DNA from 2 places in the Cytobacillus sp. genome. Region 1 is predicted to be linked to the other one. Evidence: riboswitches for the same ligand, from Rfam matches in the RefSeq annotation. Region 1 holds a riboswitch; the other holds the start of a gene.
What was found. A riboswitch is a leader RNA that binds a small molecule or an ion and turns the genes downstream of it on or off. The one in region 1 is predicted to bind cobalamin.
Positions count from the first base shown of each region.

Region 2: it holds a riboswitch for cobalamin, as region 1 does, so the genes downstream of both, cobJ (precorrin-3B C(17)-methyltransferase) here and ACEQ1T_RS21480 (ABC transporter substrate-binding protein) in region 1, are expected to answer to the same signal.

Region 1 covers NZ_CAXQGS010000127.1:27,081-36,827, forward strand. Annotated here, with positions in the region: gene cobS (adenosylcobinamide-GDP ribazoletransferase) at 1-421, opposite strand, end outside; gene ACEQ1T_RS21450 (cobyric acid synthase) at 408-1,931, opposite strand; gene ACEQ1T_RS21455 (bifunctional adenosylcobinamide kinase/adenosylcobinamide-phosphate guanylyltransferase) at 1,928-2,503, opposite strand; gene cobD (threonine-phosphate decarboxylase CobD) at 2,485-3,561, opposite strand; gene cbiB (adenosylcobinamide-phosphate synthase CbiB) at 3,536-4,501, opposite strand; gene ACEQ1T_RS21470 (adenosylcobinamide amidohydrolase) at 4,498-5,970, opposite strand; gene ACEQ1T_RS21475 (FecCD family ABC transporter permease) at 6,098-7,150, opposite strand; gene ACEQ1T_RS21480 (ABC transporter substrate-binding protein) at 7,116-8,090, opposite strand; cobalamin riboswitch at 8,256-8,461, opposite strand; gene ACEQ1T_RS21485 (hypothetical protein) at 8,542-9,318, opposite strand; gene ACEQ1T_RS21490 (FtsW/RodA/SpoVE family cell cycle protein) at 9,682-9,747, shown strand, end outside.
Region 2 covers NZ_CAXQGS010000049.1:88,597-98,343, forward strand. Annotated here, with positions in the region: gene ACEQ1T_RS08230 (dimethylarginine dimethylaminohydrolase family protein) at 1-569, shown strand, start outside; gene ACEQ1T_RS08235 (M20 family metallopeptidase) at 620-2,254, shown strand; gene ACEQ1T_RS08240 (amino acid permease) at 2,342-3,748, shown strand; gene ACEQ1T_RS08245 (heme-binding protein) at 4,057-4,476, opposite strand; gene fdhA (formaldehyde dehydrogenase, glutathione-independent) at 4,592-5,809, opposite strand; gene ACEQ1T_RS08255 (helix-turn-helix domain-containing protein) at 6,029-6,388, shown strand; gene ACEQ1T_RS08260 (MFS transporter) at 6,546-7,763, shown strand; cobalamin riboswitch at 7,955-8,134, shown strand; gene cobJ (precorrin-3B C(17)-methyltransferase) at 8,367-9,747, shown strand, end outside.

The DNA of each region.
Region 1 (9,747 bases):
AATATGGATTTGATAAAAGGACAATTTCATAGATAAATAGAAAACGGGTACTCATCAATACGATGATGGACAGCACACCGAACGCCCCCACTCGGGGATCACTCATGATTTCCAGCCGCCTCTCCTGATCCCGATAGGAGAAGAACGCATCGCTCGCATCCATCCACCCATCAAGATGAATCCCGCCGGTCAGCAAAATGCCGGCCAGCCAGACGGCAAAAGCCGCAGCCAGGATTGAAAAAGGAGTCCATTCCAGAAAAGCATAGAGAATAAATGCGTATATGCTCCCCTGAATGAGGCCGGCTATAGGGAAGGTTCTGATTGCCTTCTCCAAGTGAGGCTTATCCATGGGCAGAGAAATTGGAATGGGAATGCTTGTGAAAAATTGAAGGTTGATCAATAATCCTTTAAGCCATTTCATTCTGTTTTCTCCAGCTAAAGGCGATTTCCTTTAATTTTCCCCAATCAAGATGCTGAATAATATTTTCCGCCAGTTCGTTGTATTTCCTATCCTTCAGGGCTTTTATTCGGACAGGCTCCTTACTTGGAATGCCTTTTTGTTTTCTCAGGGAATTAAGCCACGCACCCCTCCATTCATCATTATGGAAGATGTGGTGCATATACGTCCCTACCAGACGGCCTTCATTTCCATAGAATCCATCTTCTTCGCCATTTTGAAGCAGAAGAAGGCGATTGCCTTCAAAGTCTTTTTCAAGAAATGTTTCACCTAAATGTATTTCATATCCATCCAAGATTTCTTTTACGGGAACGTTCATACTTGAATGCAGACTGCCCTTCACCTGCACGGTCTTCTTGCGTTCATGAAAAATGGTATCTGCCGGTATTAAATTCAAGCCTTTTTCCTTTTCATTAGGATTACCGGTATCAGAACCCGCCATATCGATTAATCTCCTGCCGAGCATCTGGTATCCTCCGCAAATGCCGGCAATAGAACCTCCATCGGCAGCATAGCGCACAATCCAGTCCGCCAGACCTTTTTCCTTGAAATAGCGCAAATCGCGAATCGTGCTCTTTGTGCCGGGAATGATCACCGCATCAGGCGAGCCAGCCTCTGATAGATGTCTTACCCATCTAATGTTAACGTCATCTTCATAGTAAAACGGATCGATGTCACTAAAGTTTGAAATAAATGGCGGCCGCAGCACTGCAATATCCAGAATACCTCCTCCAGCTCTTGGAGCAGCAAACTGAATGGATAGGGAATCCTCTGCATCGATCATATGGTTATCCAAGTAAGGCAGAACGCCAAGGACAGGGATGCCCGTCTTTTCCTCAATCCAGCGGATGCCATCCTCAAACAGCGTGATATCTCCGCGGAATTTATTAATAATAATGCCCGCAACCCGCTGCCTTTCCTGTTTGGTGAAAAGCTCCAGGGTTCCAACAATGCTGGCAAAAACACCGCCCCTGTCAATATCAGCAACCAGGATGACCGGCACATCCGCCATTTCGGCGACTTTCATATTCACAAGCTCTTTATCTTTTAAATTAATTTCAACAGGGCTGCCAGCACCCTCTATCACAAGCAGCTCGTATTGAGCATCAAGCAGGCTCAGTGCCTCTCTGATGGTCTCCAGTCCCTTTTCATAATAGGTTTCCCGATAGCTTCTTCCTGATAGGGAATTGACTGCTTTTCCAAGGAGAATGACCTCCGCATTCTGAGCGGATTGCGGCTTAAGGAGAATGGGATTCATCCAGACAGCAGCTTCAGTTCTTGCCGCTTCAGCCTGAATGCCCTGTGCCCTGCCGATTTCATTTCCATCCTTTGTCACGTATGAATTATTAGACATATTCTGGGATTTAAAAGGAGCCGTGCGGAAACCTTCATTGGAGAAGGCCCGGCAAAGAGCCGTAGCAATCAGGCTTTTGCCGGCATCGGATGAAGTCCCCTGAATCATTATTCCTTTCATTCCGGTTCCCCTTTCATTTGTATGGGGATGCCAGCTTCAACAAGATAGGCTTCATCAGCCATACCTACTATATTCCTGTGAAGCGTCCCAAGTATTTTTGAATAGGTAATCACCAGTTCATTTTTGCCAATTGGCTCATTCAAGACTTCGTTGCTGACAACGATCAAGTACCTGCAATTTTTACGGATTTCAGTGATGGCCCTGAGAATATCAAATGACAGACTTTCCTGGAATTCTCTGTTCCGCCAATCGTCTTCCGCTCTAAAAAGTTCATTATTCAAGAGAGTAGTCAAGCAATCGAAAAGAACAATATCCTGATTATTAAAGTTTCCCGAGATCTCTTCAAGTTCGGAAGGCTTCTCCCAGGTTGTCCAGCTCAAACCGCTCTTTTCGCGGTAATCCTGGTGCCTCTGAATCCGTGCCTCCATCTCGGGATCGTATGCTTTTCCTGCAGCAATATAATGAAGCTTTCCTTCCGACTTCATTGCCAGCCCCGCAGCAGTCCTCTCTGCAAAGGAGCTCTTTCCGCTCCGCACTCCACCGGAGATAAAAATCAGCGATCCTCCCGCCATTGCCGCATCGCCTCCATCAGCACATCATTGTCTTTCGGCCCTTTAATCGCAAAGCGCAGCCATCTTCCTTCCAGGCCAAGGAAATTCATTGTGTGCCTTGGGATAATTCCTTTCTCAAGCAAAAATTGAAAGAGAGGCAGCTGCATATCAAGTTTCGGATCTCTTAACAAATAGAAATTAACTGAAGAAGGAGAAACCTCAAAATCAAATTGCTGATAAAATTGAACCAGCCGCTCTCTCTCCTGCCGTATCAAATTCTTTGTCAGCCTGACATGCTCTTTGCTGTCCAGACACCATTCTCCTGCTTTTAAAGCAAGAGCATTTACGCTCCAGTGCGGTTTCAGAGCATTCGCTCTTTCAATTAACCCCTCACTTCCCATCATGTATCCAAGGCGCAGGCCCGGTATAGAAAACATCTTTGTCATGGAGCGCAGCACCACAACATTCGAATCCTTTCCTATGAAAGGAACAATAGATTGATAGTCGCAGGCAAAGTCATAAAAAGCTTCATCCATAATAAGCAGGCAGCTGTGGATATGACACTTCTCAATCAATTCCTTCACAATGGAAGATGGGTAAAAAATACCTGTCGGATTATTCGGGTTACAGAAGAAAACAACATCAGCGGCTCTTAGCTTTTCAGATAGCGCTTCTATATTGAGATTCCAGGCCCCAGGCTCCAGCTGATGATAGGAGACTTTACAATGATTCACGCGGCAGGCCTCTTCATATTCCGAAAAAGCCGGCTGAATAATCAGCACCCTTTTTCCGGCTATCATCCGGCCAATCAGGGTGATTAGCTCGGCGCCTCCATTTCCCACCAAAATCTGTGTTTCTTTTATTCCCTCTGCAGCCGCCAATTTGCTTTTTAATAGAGTAGAATGGGGATCCGGATAATCGCTAATAAATTGAAATAAGTTTCCCCATCCTTCTTTTAATTCGCGGGGAGGGCCAAGGGGATTGATATTGGCACTGAAATCAATTCGCTCCTCGGGCATTGGTTTATCGATTGCTTTATATAAATATTGCGGGTTAGATCCATGTGAAGGCCAAATCAAGGAGCATCCCTCCTGTCCATAATAAAAGCAAGAATAAGAAAACCGTCTTGTTCATAATCGAAATGGTTTTTATGATATGTTCTTTTTCAAGCTGCACCATCGGCTTTCCCATCGTTGCACGGTTTGAGATTACACCCTTATAAAAATTGATTCCTCCAAGCTGAACCCCCAGAAGGGCTGCAACAGCTGCTTCGCCCCAGCCGCTATTTGGGCTCGGGTGCTTTGGTGCATCTCTTAATAGAACTCTCCATACTTCCCCATATGAAGAATGCCCCGGGTTTTGTGTAAGCATGATGCAAACCGATGTCAGCCGGCTCGGGATCCAGTTCGCGATATCATCCACTTTGGCGGATGCCCATCCAAAATTCATATATCTATCATTTCTATGGCCAACCATTGAATCGCATGTATTAATGGCCCTGTAGATAAGGGCCATTGGAGCACCTCCAATCAAGGCCCAGAATAATGGAGCTGTAATGCCATCACTGGTGTTTTCAGCCACTGTCTCCACGGCAGCCCTGACAATGCCTGGCTCATCCAATCGATCTGTATCCCTGCCGACAATGTATGAAAGCTTCAGTCTTGCTTCTTCCATATCTCCTTCTGCCAGAGGCTCATACACCTCCAGTGCTGCATCTTTTAAACTCTTTTGTGCAATGGCTGTGAAGATAAAAATGCCCTCTGCCAGAATGCCGGCAATCGGGTGAATTCCATAGAAGAGGCGGATGATTAAAAAAGTTATTCCTCCTGCAGCCAGCAGGACTATAAAAAGCATGATAATCCCATTTAATTTTCTAAAACGCCCTTTATTAAGGCCTTGTTCAAGTTTATGTATCAGGGCACCCATCCATCTGACCGGATGCGGCCAGTTTGGCGGGTCTCCTATCAGCTTATCTATTATGCAGGCAAAGGATAGGGCAAGCAGGTGATTTAAAATCATCTCTTTATCCTTCTTTGCGATTTTTTTATCGCCTCTACAGTACATTCGTAGACACCTTTTCCGATCACTTTGCCTAGCGGTGTAATGGTACCCGCATACTCGAGGTTTTCTCCCTGCTGTGTGGCCGCAATCATAATACTGTCTGTCGATGTTCCGGTCGCAATCGTCCCTGTGACTGCATCCTTTACTTTCTGATCATATAAGGCTCTTGTCTTTGCCTCGGTTGCAGTCATAATGCATTGGATAAAGGATTCCTCTGTCAGATTGCCATTAACGAAAATCCATGTATTGATTGTACCCGGAGTCAGATGATAAGAATGTGCTTCACTTTTCGAGGCATCAACAGCATTGCCGACACCTGCTGTCACGACCACATACACAGAAAAGGTTCCCTCTTCATAAAATTTACTGCTATGATCTTCAACATATACAGCGGTCATCATCCCCACGGTTTCCCCGGGTTCAAAGCCAATCTCCCGGACAAAATCCGCCATCTCCGCCCGATGATCACTGCAATCATAATTCTTGCTCACATGCCGGTTTAGAAATATGCGATTCCAGCCGGTGCCAGATCCGGTTACACCTGATGACATGGTTTTCAGCGGAAATGGGGAACAAATGACAAGTAAGTCGTCCTTTACCTCAAGACTGGATTGATCAATTCGATTCACTGATTGACTTTCCGCCTGAGAGCGCTGGGGCACCAGCACCATCTGAGGGGCCGGGACTCTTGGATGCGGAAGCTTCTCAATCTTCGTCCTATAGACCTCGCGTATTCTGCTTTCTTTTAAAACCTCATTGGGTATGTGGTTAATATTGACTTCGCCATTCTCCAGCAGCAATAGGCGGTCACAATACAGGCCAGCCAAATTCAAATCATGAAAAATGGAAATGACCGTCAGCCCGCAGTCCTTTGACCATACAGAAAGGAGATCAAGCAATTCTTTTTGATAGGATAAATCAAGATGGTTAGTCGGCTCATCCAGCAATAATATTTCCGGCTCCTGGGCAAGGGCCTGGGCTAAAAACACCCTTTGTCTTTCGCCGCCGGATAATTGCTGTATATCATAATCCCGAAAATGGGAAATGCCTGTCTGCTCCATGACCCGATTGACCGCTTCTTCATCTTTGCCGGACCAGCTCTGGAACCACCCCTTTTGATGGGCATACCGCCCGAGAGAAACCGTTTCTTTTACGGTATAAGAAAAGGCCTGAGAGGAGTGCTGCGGCAGAACAGCAATAATTTTTGCAAGCTCTTTCGGTGTATACTGTGAAAGGTTCTTTCCTTTGATCAGTATATCTCCTGACTTATGAGGCAGAATTCCGCTCAGCATCTTTAGAATCGTGGTCTTGCCGCTTCCATTCGGCCCCAATATTCCGAAAAGCTCCCCTTTTTCTACTTCAAAGCTGATATTTTTCACAACCGGTGTACCGGCATATCCGCCAGTAACCTGATGAACGCTAAGCATGATTAACCACTTCTTTCTGAACTAAGATATGCCTTCAGAACAAGCAGAAACGTTTGTTCCAGCGAAGAAAATCCCGGAAGCCATCCCCTTGAATGGGTGGACGCTTATACTGGACAGTAATCGAAGTTCAAAGTTTATTCTTTCTTTTAATTAAAATAATGGCAAACGCAGGTGCACCGATGATCGCTGTAATCACACCGATTGGAAGCTCGGTAGGTGCAATGATTGTCCGTGAAACCAGATCGGCAATAATAAGAAAACCTGCACCCATAAGAATCGATAGCGGCAATAGGTGCCTATGATCCGGTCCCCATAACAGCCTGGTCAGATGAGGGATCACTAGCCCGACAAACCCTATCGTTCCAGACACAGCTACAGCCGCACCCGTTAAGACGGAGCCAGCTACCAGGACCATCATCTTTCTCTTCTGAACGTCCACCCCTATATGCTGGGCCTTTTCCTCTCCGAAGCTCATGGCATTCAGCTCTTTACTGTTCACTAACAGAAGGATGGCACCTATTACAAAAAACGGAAGGATAATGTTAATATACGCCCAGCCTCTCATGGATACACTGCCAAGAAGCCAGCCAATAATCTGTCTAAGCTCCTCTCCAGTAAGGGCTATCATTAGGGAAATTAGAGCGCCAAGAAAAGAACTGAAGATAATGCCTGTTAAAATAATCGTTTCCACTTTCATGGATCTTTCAATCTTTCTGGCAAATAGCAGAACGGCAAAAATGGTTAAAAAGGAAAACAAAATGCTGAATAACGGCAGCGTAAACATTCCTGCAAACGGAATGGATAAGCCTAAGAATAATGTTAAAACAGCACCGAGTGAAGCCCCGGACGAAACCCCAATTGTATATGGATCTGCCAGCGGATTTCTTAATAAACCTTGAAAGGCGGCTCCCGCAATTGCAAGAGACGCCCCTACTAGGCCAGCCAGCAATACGCGCGGCAGGCGAATATTCATAATGATATTTGAATGCATAGCATCCGTGTTTTCCAACGAAATAAAAGGAAATAGCTCAGCGCTTATTACTCTGATAATCGTCATGGGGTGAACAGACACTGTTCCAATTGATATCCCCATCAGCATGGCAAAAAGCAGGAAAGCCGCTGCTGTTATATAAGCTAAAAATTTATTATTTAAATACGTCCGGATATACTGCTTTTGCAAGTTCCTCGACTCCTTCAATAATACGAGGGCCAGAGCGGGTTACCATATCGGAATCAACATCGGCAACCTGCTTATTTTTCACTGCGGTTATATCCTGCCAGCCATCCCTGCCCATTACATTGCCGACAGCATCTTCAGTGTAATAGCCATGAGTTGTGATGATTACATCCGGATTCCGTTCGATAATCGCTTCCGGATCCATTTTTGGCCATCCTTCTTCCGTAATGATATTTTCTGCATTGATGGCACTTAGCATTTCGTCCATAAATGTTTTTGTACCTGCTGTATAGATTTCAGGAGCAGGTGAAACTTCCACGAATACGGATTTACGGTCTTCTTCTTTTATGCCCTGAGCTTTTGTTTTGATTTCCTCGAGCTTGCTTTTCATGTCTGAAACAAGCTGCTCTGCTTTATCTTTCTCTCCCGCTGCGGTTCCAACCATTTCAATGGATTCAAAAACCTGATCAAAGCTCTTCGCATCATTGACAACAAGGACGGTCACACCTGCATCCCTTAATTGCTGAAGACCAGCTTCGGAATTATGTGCGCTTGAAGCATGAGCAAGGACAAGATCCGGATTTAAAGAAATAATTTTCTCTACATTAAATTCCATGCCGCCAATCTTTTCTTTTTCTGTGGCTTCGGGCGGGTAATTATCAAAATCGGAGACACCGACAACTTCTTCTCCAAGCCCCAATTCAAAAGCAATTTCGGTGTTGCTTGGAATCATGGACACGATTCTTTCAGGCTTGGATTCAATGGTTATTTCATTATCAAGAGCATCCTTTATTGTTACAGGAAAAGCAGCTTCTTCCCCGCCGGCATTCTGCCCTTCCTCAACCTTGTTCTCTTCTTTAGGCTGTTCAGCACTCTCGCCGCAGCCTGCAAGCACTCCTGCAGCCAGAAGCAACGTTAATAAAAATGCATAAAACTTTTTCATACTCAGCAATCCTCCTAGAACTTTCGACAAAATTCGGGCGGTGCCTGTCACCACCTATAAAATAAAAAAACATCCCCTCGAACGGCAAGGAGATGTTGGTATGGTCATTTATCAATCAGTGCAAAAGGGATGGCCGGACCAAACACCTCCCTATCCTCGTAGGTTTATGGGTGCTAAGAATCAGGCAGGTCTCCTGGCTCATGGTCAATGCGTTCTGCTCCTTCCCATACATTCCTGTACAGTGGATTTGCAGACAGCTTCCATTTACAGTGGCGGGACCGCGCTGGACTTTCACCAGCTTCCCTATTAAGTCTTCAAAAGAGCCTGTTTTAAAGCTCTTTTGAGAAGACACCTGTTCTATGCGGATATAAAATTTTCTATCTCCGATTATACACCATCCCGCAGAAAAAGTAAGAGAAATTTGCTGAATGTTGTAAAAAAGTTCAGAATTCTAACGCGAGTATATTTTCCATTCTCTTGTTTTCTTATCGAACACAATCTTAGCCTCACATGGCTCTTTCACAATGGCTTCATACTCATCATACATATCATCCATATTCGCAAAATCACCAATGATCCAAATAGGAATTTCTATCCGGACCCGATTCTGTTCGATATCCTTAATGGAAAGGACCGCTCCTTCTTTCATAAGAGGCTTTAAGGAAAGCAGGACATCTCTGGTAATTGGAGGATACGTCTTTTTCTTTTTAATGCCAAGGAGCGTTTTTTCGACTTTCATCTGTCCCATTTTACCGGGGATTACTTCTCCAAGCATCCGGTAAAAATCGTTCAGATCGCGATAATATGTGCGGTTAAACCAGCCATCATCATGGGCAAGGTACACAAAGCGATTGCTCAGATAATTGTAAAAAGGCGGCTTAAGATGTTCCTTGACATGACCAAGATAAAGAAGCTCAGCAATTGTCTGGCCGGGAAGCTCATTCACCGCTTCCTCTTCCTCGAAGTCGATCCAGCAAAAATCGCCATAGCCGTATACATCATCCTCAACCAGCCTGCCCAGCTTGTCCCTTGACACATAATCGAACATCGTATGGGTATTAAAGTCCCCATGTTCAAAACGATGCTTTAACAGCAGCAGATTATTAATAGAATCTGAAAGAGTTTGGGCAAACTCTGCAAACTCAATTCCATAAGTCATCACATACTGATCCTGTTCATTAAGATGGATGTAGATGAGATCACGAATTGCATGATTCCTTCTTTTCAATGACGAAACCTCCGAACCGTTACCCAAAGTGGTGTTTTCAAAGAAAAGCACTGGGCTAGACAGATAAGAATAGCACAAGCACCTTCACAAATTAGTAAAAAGACAGCTTCCTTTGAAACTGCCTGTTAAACATCCAGTATTTTATTCTCTTATTGTAGCAAAAAAAGCTGAAAATATATTTGCCGATGAGAAAAAATTTTAAATTGCAGCATGCCCGTTTTTTTGAAAATACAGGAAACCATCGTGCTGATTCATTCGTCTAACTACATGCAGAGAAAAAATGTAATCTGTTCTCCATTGTAAGGGTTATTTTTCTTTGTTAGGATAAAAATGTAAAAAGGTAAAGAAACCAGGTGTATACAAATGAACCAGAATAATAGATTCTCAGACCGATTCGATTGGACATTATGCTTTCTTCTGCTGCTATTT
Region 2 (9,747 bases), on a different contig from region 1:
AAGATACAGCTGTTTTAACTGCAGATTTTGCAATTATTTCTAACCCTGGTGCGGAAAAAAGAAATGGCGAAATTCACGAAATAGAGCCGGCAATCAAATCCTTCTTTGATAAGATCTACTATATTAAAGCGCCTGGCACACTTGATGGCGGCGATATTTTACAAATCGAAGATCATTTTTACATTGGGATCTCTGCCCGGACAAACCAGGGAGGCGCCGAACAGCTTAAGCAAATTTTAGAATCCGAAGGCTATAATGCAACCATCGTTCCATTACAAAAATTCTTCCACCTGAAAACCGGAATAGCATATATAGGCAATCAAACGATTGTCGTTGCTGGAGAATTTGTAGACCACCCGGATTTTAATTCCTATCAAAAAATTGTTGTTCCTCCGGAAGAGGAATATGCAGCAAACTGTATTCGCGTCAATGACTATATCATCATCCCGTCCGGATACCCGCAAACAAAGCAAAAAATTAATGAAGCCGGCTTCCAGACGATTGAACTTGATACATCTGAGTTCCGTAAACTTGATGGGGGATTAAGCTGTTTGTCACTTCGTTTTTAATACTAGTTGAAAAAGGGTCGTTTTATTTTGCATAGAAGGAGCGTTTAGTTATGACACAGCTAAGGTGGGGAACCCCAGATGCATTGCGCAGGTTATTGTGCGAAGTAGTAAGCTGGAAAAGTATGACACTTACGGATGGAGAGCGTAAATTTCCTTTTAAAGTGACAGCGAAGCTCAAGGAGTTAACCTATTTTCGGGAGAATCCTGATCACTTGGGGCTCCATGATGCCGATTTTGGCCGTCGGTTTGTTACCGCTTTATATAAACATCCTGATGCCACGGAAACGATCGTGTTAATCAGCCATTTTGATACAGTAAATACCGAAGAATATGGTGATCTTCAGGAGTACGCGCATCTCCCGGAGGAATTGACGAAATTGCTTCACTCCAGGGCAGATGAGCTGCCGGAAGAAGCCAGGCAGGATCTTCTCTCGGGAGAGTTCTTATTTGGCAGGGGCACGATGGATATGAAAATGGGGCTTGTCATGCATATGGGATTATTAGAAAAAGCTGCTGTTGAACATTGGCCTATTAATCTTATTTTGCTGACGGTTCCGGATGAAGAAGTTAACTCTTCCGGTATGCGTGCAGCGGTTCAGAAACTTTTAGAATTGAAGGAAAAACATCAGCTCACCTATAAGCTTTTCTTGAACGGGGAGCCGGTATTTACGCAGGAACCGGGTGACAGGAACTATTATGTGTATTCAGGCTCTATTGGCAAAATCATGCCTGCCGCTCTTTTTTATGGAAAAGAAACGCATGTGGGGGAACCGCTTAGCGGCATTACAGCGCCTTATATTGCCTCATTTCTAACACAAAGAATGGAGTGGAATTTAACACTGCAGGAAACGGAAATGGGAGAGCAAACCCCGCTTCCGGTGACACTGCAGCAAAAGGATCTTCGTCTGGAGTATTCCGCACAAACACCTTATCGTTCAGCGGCTTTGTACAATGTATTTTTAATGAAACGGAATGCCGGGGAAATCATGGATATATTCGAAAAGGTAGCGCTAAATGCCGCTCACGCCTGCAACGAAGCCTATAAAGAAATCTGCAGTGAACGGAATGTATCTCCCATCGGAGAAGTGCGGGTGCTGCGTTATGAAGAACTGGAAAAGCATGCCGTTCGAAAATTTGGTGCAGATTTTGTTGCGGGCATCAAAGACTTGGTACAGAAAAAAGCGGAATGGGATGACCGGGAGAAATCTATCCGAATTGCTGATGCCTTAATCATTCAGTGCCAGGAGCTGACACCGGCAATCGTTCTGCTTTATGCACCGCCTTATTATCCGGCAGTCAATTCCTCTGAGGATAAGCTGGTCACAGAATGCATTGAATATGTAAAACAAAAAGGCTTTGAAAAGTTTGGACTCCCTGTTAACCAAGTTCATTATTTTAATGGAATTAGCGATTTAAGCTATGTCAATTATCAGGATACGGGTGACGGCTGGATCGTATTTAAAGAAAACACGCCGGTTTGGGGCAGCAGCTACAGCATTCCATTCGATGAAATGACACAGCTTCAGGCACCGGTACTAAACGTAGGCCCATTCGGAAAAGACGCTCACAAACGAACCGAACGCCTCCACATCAAAAGCGCCTTCGAAGAAGTACCTGCCCTTGTAGAAGGGATGGTCAAAATGCTGGCAAAAAAGGACCTAATGGTGTCAGGCGCAGCTAGTTGACAAAATGGTGATCTTGTCCATTCAACGTGGACAATTCGCGCAAGCCAAATGTGCCTGATGCCAATTTAATTAAGGGATGTGATCTAGATGGTAGAGCAAGAGGGTCAGAAGAATCAATTAAACCGGTCGATGAAGCGCCGTCATTTGTTTATGCTTTCTTTGGGAGGAGTAATCGGGACCGGATTGTTTTTAAATGCCGGCTACACGATCAATCAAGCGGGTGCAGGAGGGGCTTTAATCGGGTATTTATTCGGTGGAGTCATTTTGTATCTTGTCATGGTTTGCCTGGGGGAGCTTGCTGTGTACATGCCTGTTACGGGATCGTTCCAGACTTATGCCAGTAAATTCATTAGTCCTTCGGCTGGTTTCTCGTTAGGCTGGATGTATTTCATTGGTTCAGCCACAACAGCTGGAGTAGAATTTACGGCTGCCGGAATTTTGATGAAACGCTGGTTTCCGGATATCTCCGTATGGGTGTGGTGTGCCATATTCATCCTTCTTTTGTTCGCACTCAATGCCTTAACAACAAGAGGCTTTGCTGAAGCGGAATATTGGTTTTCCGGCATTAAAGTGGTAGCTGTGATCTTCTTTATTATTATTGGCTTCAGTGCCATCCTGGGCATTATACCACTGGCGGACAGGCCGGCGCCATACATGGAACATTTAGCTCCTAAAGGCCTTTTCCCTGCTGGAATTGCCATCGTGTTTGTAACGATGATGAATGTCATCTTTTCCTATCAGGGATCAGAATTAATCGGAATTGCGGCCGGTGAAAGCGAGGAGCCTCAAAAGAATATTCCTCGTGCGATTCGAAATGTCCTTTTTAGAATCATCATTTTTTATATTGCTTCTATTATTATATTATCCGCCATTTTTCCAACACAGGAGCTCGGGATATTAGAAAGCCCGTTTGTAACCTTAATGGACCTGGCTGGAATTCCATTTGCCCCTGATATCATGAATTTTGTTATCTTAACAGCTATTTTATCAGTAGGAAACTCTTGTATTTATGCTTCGACCCGCTTACTTTGGGCGATGGCCCATGATGGAATGGCACCAAGAGTTTTTGGAAAACTCTCAAAACGGAAGGTTCCGTTCACTGCTCTAGTATTCACCATGATATTTTCCCTTTTATCATTACTCACAAGCGTGTTTGCAGCTGAAACCGTGTTTGTATTATTAATGTCCATTGCTGGTATTTCTGTCACCATCTCATGGATGGGAATCGCGCTCTCTCAATTCATGTTCCGGCGTAAATATTTAAAAGCAGGCGGAAAGGCAGAGGATCTAAAATACAAAGTCCCATTCTACCCAATCATCCCGCTGATTTGTATTATATTCTGTGTCTCTATCCTGGTATTCCTGGCCTTTGACCCAACTCAGCTGGCAGGACTGCTTATCGGAATAGGATTCCTGCTTGTCAGCTATCTATTCTATTACTTCAAAAATCGGAAAACTGATAAAGTTAGTTCAAATAATGAAATAGGTGCATGAGAGCAATCGCAGACATTTGTATGTTTCGGTGTGACTATAAACCTGGATTAACCGGATGGCCATGATGGCTGTCCGGTTAATTAGAATTATAGAGGGATATTGTAGTTTTCATAATTACCTATTCGAATAAACACTTACTTTCAAACGAGTTGATTTCATAGCACTCATCTGATAATGAGAATTTGCTGTAAAAAGTAAATACCACATGTTCATTTGGCTAAAAAACATGTGGTATAACTTATTCCCATTAAATGCTTGAAATTAATTTGTCAAAAAGATAACAGAAATAACAATTAACCAGAAAATTATTATTGAGAAAACTTGTTGTTAAATACTTGAACAGCAGCCTCAGCAACCTGGATATCATGGGGAACTGTACTGCCGCTGACTCCCACGGCGCCTGCCACTTTTCCATCATTGACCAGAGGGATTCCTCCGCCAAAAACGACAAGGCGTCCATTGTTAGTTGTATTCAAACCATAAAGCTCAGCTGCAGGAACCGTTGCATCGGCTAAGTTTGCAGAAGGCATTTTTAAGGCAACTGACGTCCAGGCTTTATTTTGGGCAATTTCGATGCTGGCTAACCAGGCATTATCCATTCGGTGAACAGCAATTAGATTTCCACCCTCATCCACTACGGAGATAACCATGGAAACCCCAATTCTTTCTGCTTCTTCTTCAGCACCTGCAATAATTTGCTTAGCTAAATCTAATGTGATTTTGCTCATCTTAATGAACCTCCTAATCTTTTATGGTTAGATTACCGGGATCATTCACATACAGAATACTTTTTGCCTCAAAATTTGCTCACTCATATTTTTTAGTGAATGCTTCTGACAGACTTTATTTATTAAATATCCCGTGAGGGTCAATAACAAATTTCTTGGAAGCACCCTGATCAAATTCGGTATATGCTGCTGGTGCCTGGTCTAATGAAATCAACGTTGCATTTACAGCTTTGGCGATTTGTGCTTTTTCGTTTAGAATAGCCATCATTAAGTCACGGTGATAGTTCATAACGGGTGTTTGACCAGTCACAAAGGTATGTGCTTTTGCCCAGCCGAGCCCCAAACGGACCTTCAATGTTCCGCTTTTCGCATCGTTATCGATCGCCCCCGGATCACCAGTAACATATAGACCTGGTATACCCAGCCGTCCTCCGGCACGTGTTACTTCCATTATCGAGTTTAATACAGCTGCTGGAGCTTCACCTGCTCCAGCACCATGTCCGTGGGCTTCAAAGCCTACACAGTCAATTGCGCAATCCACTTCTGGAATTCCTAAAATTTGTTCAATTTGTTCCCCCAGATTTGGATGTTCTTTTAGGTTAACCGTTTCACAGCCGAAACTTCTGGCTTGGGCAAGTCGCTCGCTATTCAAGTCACCAACGATAACGACAGAGGCACCAAGAAGTTGAGCAGAATGGGCAGCAGCCAAGCCTACTGGTCCAGCTCCAGCAACATATACTGTAGAACCGGGCTTCACGCCAGCGCTTACCGCACCATGATAACCAGTTGGAAAGATATCGGAAAGCATCGTTAAGTCAAGAATTTTCTCCATGGCTTGTTCTTTATCTGGAAATTTCAGTAATTGGAAGTCTGCATAGGGTACCATTACATACTCGGATTGGCCTCCAACCCATCCGCCCATATCTACATAACCATAAGCGGATCCTGGACGATCCGGGTTAACATTCTCACAAATATGCGTGTTGCGTTCTTTACAACTGCGGCAGCGGCCACAAGCAATATTAAATGGAACGGATACAAGATCTCCTTTTTTGATAAATTCAACATCCCGTCCAACCTCAATGACTTCACCCGTGATCTCATGGCCGAGAACGAGTCCCTCAGGAGCAGTCGTCCGGCCGCGAACCATATGCTGATCGCTTCCGCAAATATTGGTCGTAATGACTTTTAGAATTACCCCATGTTCACACTTACGGCCGACATTTAAAGGATTTACTCCGGGTCCGTCTCTTAGGATCAAATCCGGATAGCTAATATCTTCCACGGCTACCCGTCCTGCACCCCTGTAGATTACTGCTCTGTTTCCTGCCATTCTTGCATCCTCCATTCTATTTAAATAGTGATTTGGTTATCGTATAGATAGAGTGTTTTTTAGGATGCTCCACCCTAATTTTATAAAAAACCAAAATCTCAATTTTCTCTATCTTGAATATATTCTAAAAAATAATCCTTTTTTATGGAAGAACGCACTTTTTTGTGAGAAGGTTACTAAAAGGATACTTTTAGACTGCAGGGAAGTGGAGGGAATTTTATGGATGACTTGCGGAGCGAAGTGAGGAAGAAAATTGAAAATAGAGAATTTAATTGTGAAAAAGAATTGACATTATCCCTTATTAGCGGCAAGTGGAAAATAACGATTATATACTATTTAGGAACTGACGGGACTTTACGATTCAGTGAAATTAAGCGTCTGTTTCCAAAAATCACCCACAAGGTATTGACAACTCAGATTAGAGAATTAGAGGAAGATGGGATTGTTCATCGGAAAGTTTTCCCGGAAGTCCCGCCTAGAGTGGAATATTCATTAACAGAATTAGGGCAAAGCTTAATGCCGGTTATTTTAATGATGTACGATTGGGGGAAGGAAAATATAAAAACCTTCATAAAATAGGTTGACAATGTATGGATTTATTTAAGAGATGCTGACTTTGTGACGTCCTATACAGAGCAGGTATAACGCAGTTTAATATTGTTGAGAGGATAAAAAAGTTATGTTTCAGATTTTCAATATAGCTCCAATACTATGCTTTATTTGAAAGAGGGATATTATGATTCCAGGTTCATGGAGAGCGTTAGGATGGATTGGATTAGCTGAATTATGCGCATTAAGCTTGTGGTTTAGTGCTTCTGTTATAGCCCCTGAACTGATTCAAGTATGGAATCTTAGCTCCAGCTCAGAAGCATGGCTGTCTGCTTCTGTCCCAATTGGCTTTGTAATGGGTGCATTAGTTAGTTCATATTTTGGGATAGCAGATCGTTTTAATCCCCGAAAGGTTCTTGCCGTTTCAGCGTTTCTGGGTGCGCTATTGAATGCCTTGCTTTTATTGGCAGATCAGGCTTTTTTCGGTATTATGCTTAGGATATTAACCGGTGTATCACTCGCTGGTGTATACCCGACAGCTGTTAAAATATTATCTCAATGGTTTCCGAAAAAACGCGGGCTTGCTGTTGGTATCTTAATAGCCGCCTTAACTCTAGGGTCCTCTTTGCCACATTTTATTGTTATATTCTCTTCTTCTTTAAATTGGCAATTAGTGATTATTTGCAGTTCAATATTGGCTCTCCTGGCAGCTGTAATTGTCAATTGGGTTTTAACAGATGCTCCAGTAACAACGAAAAAACTACCTTTCTCTTTTAAATTAATAAAAAAGGTAGTTTCGAATAAACCAGTAATGCTTGCGAACTACGGTTATTTTGGGCATATGTGGGAATTGTATGCGATGTGGACGTGGATTCCTATCTTTTTGACTGCTAGTTTTACAAGCTATTCTCCAGGGATTCCTCCCTGGTTCATTGCATTGTCCTCTTTTATTATTATCGGAATTGCAGGGGGGATTGGCTGTGTAGCAGGCGGGCTAGTCTCAGATAAAATTGGAAGAGCAAATCTAACGATTATTTCTATGTGTATCAGTGCCATTTGCTGTATCTTGATTGGCTTTACTTTTGGTCAATATATTTGGTTAACTCTACTCCTTTCTATCATTTGGGGAATGTCTGTCATCGCTGATTCTGCACAGTTTTCTGCCGCAGTTTCAGAAGTTGCAGAAGTTGAGTATGTAGGAACAGCCCTGACTTTTCAAATGTGCATTGGTTTCCTGATCACTATATTTTCTATAAATTTAATCCCTATTATACAGAGGTTAGTTGGCTGGGAATGGGTCTTTGCCTGTTTAGCGGTTGGACCAATTCTTGGCATTGTATCTATGGTCCAGTATAAACGGCATGATTTTAATAATGTCAAAGGGACAATCGGTCATTTTAAATAAATTAAACAACATCTATTTGGTCTAACTTTGTGAATTATATCCCAGCAAAAATTAACTCCTGAATAGCAGATATAAGTTCTTTTTACCAATTCCTATATCTAAAAGTCAAAGGCATTAACATAGCATTTAAAAAATTAAGAAAAAAATAATATGTCAAATTTGGTCATTATATGTTATATTAGTAAAAAATTAATATATCAATTTGAATAAGTGCTCACTATTGGTGAGGTAAAAGGGAAACCAGTGAAAGTCTGGTACAGCCCCCGCTACTGTAAGAGCTGATGAAATTACAATGCCACTGAGAAATCGGGAAGGTGTAAGAGTAAGAAGAAGCTTAAGTCAGGAAACCTGCTTATTTAAACGACACTTGCTTTTCGGAGGGAGAAGTATAGGCGGGACAATTATGATCAATTGTTTTTGAGTTTCAGTATGCTAATTTTTATACTGTCATTTCATATGCCTGTATTCCTTTGAAAAGGAGTGCAGGCATTTTTTATTTGGCAAGAAGCATTGAACTTTGAGAATGGTCTGGCGCAGAGTTCCTGCTCGAGCAGTACGGCAGCAGGCAAGGCGCATGTGCATTTCTTAATTGGAGGCTAGTCTATGAAGAAGGGAAAAATCTTTGTTGTCGGCTTTGGTCCGGGCGATCGTGAGCATATAACCAAACGGGCTGTGGATGCGCTGCAGCAGAGTGATTGCATTATTGGCTACAAAACATACGTTGATCTGATCATGCCATTCGTAACAGCAAGTTCCATTGTCAGCACAGGGATGACTGAAGAGGTATCCCGTGCGCAGGATGCAGTGAAACGGGCGGAAGCCGGCCAAATTGTTTCCGTGATTTCGAGCGGTGATTCGGGTGTATACGGCATGGCCGGCCTAGTGTATGAAGTGCTGATCGAAATGGGCTGGAAGGAAGAAGAAGGAATCGAAGTGGAAATTGTTCCTGGCATCTCTGCAATTAATTCATGTGCGAGCTTACTGGGTGCACCTGTCATGCATGACTCCTGCACCATCAGTCTGAGCGATCATTTAACACCCTGGACGGTGATCGAAAAGCGCATTGAAGCAGCCGGGATGGCGGATTTTGTCATTGCTTTATATAACCCGAAAAGCGGCAGAAGGACACGCCAGATTGTCGAGGCACAAAGGATTCTATTAAAATATCGTTCTCCTGATACACCAGTGGGGCTGGTGAAAAGTGCTTACCGTGAAAATCAGAATGTCATTCTGACGACACTGGCGGAAATGCTTGATCACGATATAGGCATGCTGACAACAGTTGTGATCGGGAATTCCTCCACTTTCTTTTATGACAACAAAATCATTACGCCGAGAGGCTATCAGCGCAAGTACACGCTTGGGGAAGAGAAGCAAACCTTAAAGCCGCATCAGCGTTTAAAAAAGGAAGCGGAGCCATGGGCATTAAATCAGGAAACCGGGGAAGCCCAGGCCGGCTACGAGCAGATTGAAAGCAAAAAACAAGCAGACAGCTCACTGGATATGGCTTTTAAGGCATTATCGATGGTGACGAAATCGGAGATTGACCAAACACATTTGGTGCAGCAGCCAATCGAAGATATTTTTGAATTTGCGGTTTCGCCTGGGGTTGCCAATAAATTTATTACAGCTGACCAAATGCGTGTACTGGCAGAAGCTGTTGGCGAGAAAGGCACCATGGAATATACACCGGATCACCGATTCTTAATCAAGCTTCCAACCGGGCGGCCACAGTCGATTGTGGAAAAACTCAAACAGCACGATCTGACAGTCATGCCGGTGGGTGATGTTCTAAATGTAAAAGCGTGCGATTTTTGCTACGGGGAGAAGGCAGAATCCATTCCGTATGCAGAGGAAATTGCAGCTGAACTCGGAGGCTTAAAGCTTCCAAAGGAACTGCATATTGGCTTTAATGGCTGCGGTATGGCCTGTTATCGGGCCGTATTTGATGATATCGGCATTGTTTACCGAAAGAAGAAGTTTG